Regions from separate parts of the Pseudomonas sp. EA_5y_Pfl2_R50 genome, predicted to be linked through region 1. Evidence: riboswitches for the same ligand, from Rfam matches in the RefSeq annotation. Region 1 holds a riboswitch; each other region holds the start of a gene.
What was found. Region 1 has a riboswitch for cobalamin ahead of AACY19_RS00710 (TonB-dependent receptor plug domain-containing protein). Riboswitches for the same ligand answer to the same signal wherever they lie in the genome.
Positions count from the first base shown of each region.

Region 2: it holds a riboswitch for cobalamin, as region 1 does, so the genes downstream of both, AACY19_RS10845 (ABC transporter substrate-binding protein) here and AACY19_RS00710 (TonB-dependent receptor plug domain-containing protein) in region 1, are expected to answer to the same signal.
Region 3: it holds a riboswitch for cobalamin, as region 1 does, so the genes downstream of both, cobO (cob(I)yrinic acid a,c-diamide adenosyltransferase) here and AACY19_RS00710 (TonB-dependent receptor plug domain-containing protein) in region 1, are expected to answer to the same signal.

Region 1 covers NZ_CAXAPT010000001.1:170,424-172,681, reverse strand. The annotation lists gene AACY19_RS00710 (TonB-dependent receptor plug domain-containing protein) at 1-804, opposite strand, end outside; cobalamin riboswitch at 896-1,101, opposite strand; gene AACY19_RS00705 (LysR family transcriptional regulator) at 1,153-2,043, opposite strand; gene AACY19_RS00700 (zinc-binding alcohol dehydrogenase family protein) at 2,154-2,258, shown strand, end outside.
Region 2 covers NZ_CAXAPT010000005.1:210,567-212,824, forward strand. The annotation lists gene AACY19_RS10840 (FecCD family ABC transporter permease) at 1-260, opposite strand, end outside; gene AACY19_RS10845 (ABC transporter substrate-binding protein) at 269-1,279, opposite strand; cobalamin riboswitch at 1,425-1,619, opposite strand; gene AACY19_RS10850 (Ppx/GppA family phosphatase) at 1,662-2,258, opposite strand, start outside.
Region 3 covers NZ_CAXAPT010000013.1:36,401-38,658, reverse strand. The annotation lists gene AACY19_RS21165 (PQQ-dependent sugar dehydrogenase) at 1-42, opposite strand, end outside; gene AACY19_RS21160 (hypothetical protein) at 109-693, opposite strand; cobalamin riboswitch at 858-1,087, shown strand; gene cobO (cob(I)yrinic acid a,c-diamide adenosyltransferase) at 1,168-1,779, shown strand; gene AACY19_RS21150 (cobyrinate a,c-diamide synthase) at 1,776-2,258, shown strand, end outside.

The DNA of each region.
Region 1 (2,258 bases):
CGGGCGAGCGAAATCGAGGTTGGCGTCGGCATACTGGTAGAACAGTTCCAGTCGCGAATCATCGCCGAACGACTGAATCGCCTTGCCGCCGAAGGTGGTGACCTCGTAGGCGCGGTTTTTCTCGCTGACGTTGTTCATGTCGCTGCTGCGGAACGGCTGATAGCCATCGGAGACGTTGTGGCTGACATACGCGAGCAAGCCCAGATCACCGAAACCGTTACTGAAGATATTCTCGATCCGGGTGTCCTCAGTGGTGCCGCCAAAGCTGTCCACGCCCAGGTTCACTTCGCCGGACGCCTTGCGGCTCTGCGGGCTGCGCGTGACGATGTTGATCACCCCCGACACCGCCTGAGTGCCGAACAACAGGCTCTGTCCGCCCTTGAGCACTTCGATGCGCTCGATGGCGTTGGCCGGCAAGGTGTCGAGGTAGAGGCCGCCGTACAGGCGATTGTTCAGGCGCACGCCGTCGAGCAGGATCAGCGTGTCGTCGTTGCGCCCGCCGAGCAGCGAGTAAGTGCCGTAATCGAAGGGGCCGTTTTTCGGCGCGACGTACAGGCCAGGAATGAACATCTGCATCACGCGGCTGACATCGGCGCTGGGGCCGGCGCGTTCGATCTGTTCGCGGCTGACGATGTCGACTTTGCTGCCGAACTTCGTCATGTCGGCGACGGTGGTGGACTCCACCGAAGGCGCGGAAACGATTTGCTGATTGAGCTCCAGCGGCGCGTCATCGGCCAGCAGGAGAGGGCTGAACAGGCAGCCGAGCAACAGGGTTGGAGCACAGGTGTTAATTGGTCGAATCATTGTCTTCTCGAAAGGATCTTCGCAGAAGAGCATGCAGGAGAAGGCATCGCGCACAGCCAATACCGGCCCATGCCCGCCCACCGCAGGATTTTGCCAAACAGAATTCCAGGCCGGTCTCCGGGCTCGCGCGTATCGAGGCTTTCACCTTCCCATGGCTGTCTGGCCACAGTGGTGTATTGAAAGCATCACGCGCATACCGTTGCGGGGGCAGCACCGGACTCGTTCGAAAAGAACCTACCGGTTTCCCGTTTCACCCCAAGCACGGCGGCAGGGGGCACCTGAAACAGGTCGGCATCTGAACATTCGAGGGACGGTTCGTCAACGTGGCATCCGCCGGTGGTGAGTCGGTCAGATGCGTTCCAGAGCGGCAAACTGCTCACTCAACCACGTATAAAGCCGGGACACCGCCGGGGTGATCTGCTTGCGATGCGGGCACACCAGACTCAACGGTGAGGGATTGCCGGGAAAGTCCTTCAGCAGCACGACCAGTCGCCCAGCGATCACGTCTGCACTGACATCCAGCCAGGATTTGTTGGCGATGCCTTCGCCGCTCAATGCCCAGCGGCGCACAACGTCGGCGTCGTCGCTGAACATCGGCCCCGTGACCTGGATGGTGTCACGGCCAAGGCTCCACTTATCAAAGATCCGGCCACCTTGCTGATAGAGCAGGCAAGCGTGGTTGTGCAGATCGTCCGGCTTTTGCGGGTAGCCGTGGCGCTCTACGTATTCCGGAGCGGCGACCAGCACCCGCCGGTTCCACGGTGCCAGCGGCAGCGCCACGTAGTTGGCATCTTCATTCGAGCCGTATCGGATCGCCACGTCGACCGGATCGCGAAACAGGTCGGCCATCTGATCCGACAGGGAAAATCGCAAGGTCAGTTCCGGGTGCTGACGCCGAAACAGCGTCAGCCACGGCAGCAGAATGTTGCGCCCCAGATCTGACGGCGCTGTCACTTGCAGCACGCCGCGCAACGCGGTGTTTTCACCGCGCAGGTTTTCCTTGCCTTGCTTGAGCGCCTCCAGTACCGAGTGGGCGGTGGGCAAGTATTGCTCGCCCTCGGCGGTCAATCGCAGGCTGCGGGTGGTGCGCGCAAACAGGCGCACGTCCAGCTCACGCTCCAGGCGCTTGATCGCCGCGGCAACCTGACCGGGCAATAAATCCGCCTCAAGGGCGGCCGCGGTGAAGCTGCCCAGCGCGGCGCTGCGCGTGAACAAACCAAGATCGTCGATGCGGATCATTTTCACTCCTGCAGTGAAAGTGTTGGCGCATTCTGCTGGTTTTTCTTTGTGCTTGGGAAGTCGAAGATGGCGGCAAGCGAGCACATCAGCTCTTCAGACAGCGAGTTTCCATGAAAGCCATCACCTTCACCCAACATGCTTTGCCCATTGATGATCCGCAGTCGTTGCAGGACACCGACCTCCCGGTGCCGACGCCTGGCCCACGGGATTTGCTC
Region 2 (2,258 bases), on a different contig from region 1:
AACGGATTGCGCAGCAGCGACTGCAGAATCACTCCGCATGTCGCCAGGCCGGCACCGCACGCGGCCGCGACCAGCGTGCGGGTCAGGCGGTAGTTCCAGACAATGCCTTCGTCGATGGGGTCGAGCCTGTAACCGGCGCCCCAGAGCTTGTTGGCCAGCACCTGCAGGACCACGTTCGGCTCAATCGAGGTTTCACCGATGGCGACGCCAGCGACCACTGCAACCAGCAGGGTCGCCAGGGCCAGCAACGTGCGGATCAGTCTTGCGCTCATTTCGACAGGTCATAGCCGTTGATGGCCGTGGCCAATTGCTCAATGCCCTCGAACACGCGCAGGCTGGCCTGCATCGCCATGGCATCGAGAATGACGATGCGGTTGTTTTTCACCGCGTCCATGTTGCGCGTGACCGGGTCGCTGCGCAGGAAGGCGAGTTTCTTTTCATAGTCGTCAGCCGGGAAGCGGCGGCGGTCCATGCGCGCGATGACGAGGAACGTCGGGTTGGCCTTGGCGATGGTTTCCCAGCCGACCGTCGGCCACTCTTCATCGGATTGCACGACGTTGCGCAGGCCGAGGGTGGTGAGCATGAAATCCGGAACGCCTTTGTGTCCGGCCACGAACGGCTCGATGTCCATTTGCGCGCTGGAGAACCACACCAGCGCACTGGCGTCTTTCAGTCGTTTGCCTTGCGCGGTAGCGATGGAGTTGGCGAGGCTGGCCTTGAGCTGATCATTGAGCCGTTCACCGCGATCCTGCACATCGAAAATCTGCGCCAGTTGGCTCACGCTTTTGTAGATGCTGTCGATGCTGAAAGGCGCCAGTCGCGTGCCGTCGGCGCCGACCAGATTGTCCTTGGCTTCGCAATCGGATGGCAGCAGATAGGTGGGGATTTTCAGTTCATGGAACTGCTCGCGAGTGCCGACGGCACCCTGCGGGCCGACCATCCATTCCAGCTCCACGGCGACCAGTTCCGGGCGTTTGCCGATCACGGCTTCGAAGCTCGGCTCGTTATCGGCCAGGCGCTCGACCTTGTCGTTCTGCCCCTTGTACCTGGCCAGCACGTCGTTGAACCACAGCGAAGTACCGACGACCTTGTCGCCCAGGCCCAGGGCGTAGAGCATTTCCGTGCCGGCCTGGCCGATGGTCACGGTGCGCGTGGGCGTGTGCTCGAAGGTCAGGGTGCTTGCGCAGTTTTCGACGGTCAACGGATAGGCAGTCGGTGCCGCCTGGGCCAATGTGCAAAGGCTCAGGCCGGTGATCAGGGTGGCAACGCGGGGCAGCATGGGCAAGTCTCCAATGGAACCGTACAGGGAACGGGAGAGTACGGTTTGGAAACACACCATCGAACGCCGTCTGGGCAACAGCGCAAGGCCGGTCAAGTCGCGAAGACGCGCACGGCACGATGTCCTTCCCGGACACCCCGCCGGTTAGTCAGTCACTGTGCCGGCAGGTCTCCTGACTGATGCGTCATCGCCTGGCTCCGGCCTTCCCGGGCATCATCCCAGTGGCAGTCGTGGAGCAGGCTCAGCACCTACAGTTGCGGGGGCAGTTCCGATTGATGCTGTGCAAGCATTTCGGATTCCCTATTAATCCCGTGTGGAAACCGGCGGCGGCATGGTAGACGATCAGGCCGCTGAAGGGGAGACGAATCTGCCCGGGCGAGGATTAATGGCGGCTCATCAAACCGTGCAGCACCCCCAGACGCAGGCCCGGTTCAGACGGCAGCATCTGCGCAATGCCGAACACTTTGAACGCGGCCAGCATCAACACCAGGCCGCCGGGCAGGATGCTCTGGCGATGCGGTTGCAGGCCGGCGAGCTTGAGTTGTTGCACGTTGCTCACTTTGAGCATCAGCAGCGACAGGCGCAGGAGCCCGCCGTAGGTGATGCCGTCCTGACCGTAGTCGTTGAGGCGATTGGCCTTGAGCACTTTGGCGAGCATGCGTGCGGTGCCGGAGGAGCCGATGGTTTGCTGCCAGCCCTGCGCGCGATAACGCCGGGCGACTTTCTCAAACGCGAGGATGGCGACGCGTTCGGCTTCTTGCAACGCACCGGCGGACACCTCGCCGCCGCGAAAGAAACGCGTGCTCAGGGTGCCGCTGCCGATGGCGATGCTTTCGGTGAGCAATGGCTGCGAGCCCTGGCCGAGGATCAGTTCGGTCGAGCCGCCGCCAATGTCGACCACCAGACGCATGTCTGCGGCGCTCGGCAAGGCATGGGTCACGCCGGCGTAGACCAGCCGCGCCTCTTCGTGCCCGCAAAT
Region 3 (2,258 bases), on a different contig from region 1:
TCCGGCGAAGGCGATGACAAAAACGAACTGGGGCTTGCGCATTGCTGATCTTCCCTATGAATGCATTCCTAAACATAGAGGAGGGCGCAAGCCCGATGGTTCAACTGCTCAACCGCGGGCTTCCTTGAACAGTACGGCAATGCCCGGATGGTAGTTGCCGGCCTCGCTGCGCAACTTGCGGTAGGCATAGGGGAAATACCAGGCGACCGCGCAGGTGTGTTCCTTTTGCAGATCATCGACCATGTCCTGCAGTTCTTCAGGGCTGGCGCTGTGCTGGGCTTTCTGCGGGGCGACGAACAGGCAGCCTAGCTTGAGGTCGCTGGCGTAGCTGATGCGTTTGGCGTCGCTGGTGATGTCCGCCAACGCTTGGGTCAGGTTGAGATTGTTCACTCGGGGCCAGCGCTGCGTGGCCTGGATATACGCCCGATCGTCGGCGCCGGCAACGAACAGATCGGCGCGAGCGTTGCGTTCGCCTTCTTCGTTCTGTTTGCGTGTAGTCGTTTCGTTCAGAGTGACCAGTTCGGCCATCCATGCTGCTGCGGTCAGCAATCCGAGATTGGCTTTCTCGTCATGCCAGTAGGGCGTGTCGCTATCACCGCGAACGGCGTTGTAGCGGTCGATACAGTCAAACCAGCGTTCAAGCACCGGGCGCAGGAATTCCAGGCGCGGGTTGCTGATGATCATGCCTTGCATCGTCATCATCCTTTTATTGTTGTGGTGAGCTTTTCAAGAAAAGCATGGCTCTTTGATATCATTTGTATCAGCGTGGCACAAGATTGGCGCCAGATAATTGATCGACGGCAGTTATTCGCCCGCTGGCCGCCTCTTTAATTGACGCTCCACCCCCAACCCTCTAACCTTCGCCGCTTGTTTCAGGTGCTCTGTGACCCTTGTCGACAGAGTGAAACAGGGAAGCCGGTGAGGGTTGTCTTCAAGCGAAGAATGACCACGATCCCGGCGCTGCCCCCGCAACGGTAAATGAGTGAAAACTGCGCCTTGAGCCACTGCCTCGAATGAAGCGGGAAGGCGCGCAGTCAGGCATGCGCCGCTCATGAGCCCGGAGACCGGCCTGATCCATCCAGCGGCATCACGGTGGGCGATGCCAGGCTTTTTGCCGTCTATTCCTGTGCCCGCCCGCCGTTATTCAGCCTCAACGGAGAGCTCCCCATGACTGATTCCCCCGAGCGCGACGAACGCCATCTGGCGCGCATGCAGCGCAAAAAAGCCGTGATCGACGAACGCATCGCCAATTCGCCGGACGAGTGCGGCCTGGTGCTGGTGCTGACCGGCAACGGCAAAGGCAAAAGCAGCTCGGCGTTCGGCATGCTCGCCCGCGCCATGGGCCACGGCATGCAATGTGGCGTGGTGCAGTTCATCAAGGGGCGCAACAGCACCGGGGAAGAATTGTTCTTCCGCCGCTTCCCTGAGCAAGTGCGCTACCACGTGATGGGCGAGGGCTTCACTTGGGAAACCCAGGATCGTCAACGCGACATTGCCGCCGCCGAAGCTGCGTGGGCCGTCTCCCGCGAACTGCTGCGTGATCCGTCGATTGGTCTGGTGGTGCTTGATGAACTGAATATTGCCCTTAAGCACGGTTATCTCGATCTCGATCAGGTGCTCAGCGATTTGCAGGCCCGTCCGCCGATGCAGCACGTGATCGTCACCGGGCGTGCCGCCAAGCCGGAAATGATCGAAATGGGCGATACGGTCACCGAAATGGGCATGCTCAAACACGCCTTCCAGGCCGGTATCAAAGCGCAGAAAGGCGTCGAACTTTGAATCAACCACGTCACTGCCCGGCGGTCCTCATTGCCGCGCCGGCCTCCGGTCAGGGCAAGACCACCGTCACCGCCGCGCTCGCCCGTTTGCATCGCAATCAGGGGCGCAAGGTGCGCGTGTTCAAATGCGGCCCGGACTTTCTCGACCCGATGATCCTCGAGCGCGCCAGCGGTGCGCCGGTGTATCAGCTGGACATGTGGATGGTCGGCGAGCAGGAAAGTCGGCGTCTGTTGTGGGAAGCCGCCGCCGAGGCGGATCTGATTCTGATCGAAGGCGTGATGGGCCTGTTCGACGGCACGCCGTCCAGTGCCGATCTGGCGCGGCATTTCGGTGTGCCGGTGCTCGGGGTGATCGACGGCACGGCGATGGCACAGACCTTTGGTGCGTTGGCGCTGGGCCTGGCGAAGTATCAATCTGATCTGCCGTTTGCCGGCGTGTTGGCCAACCGCGTTGGCACGCTGCGCCATGCGCAGTTGCTC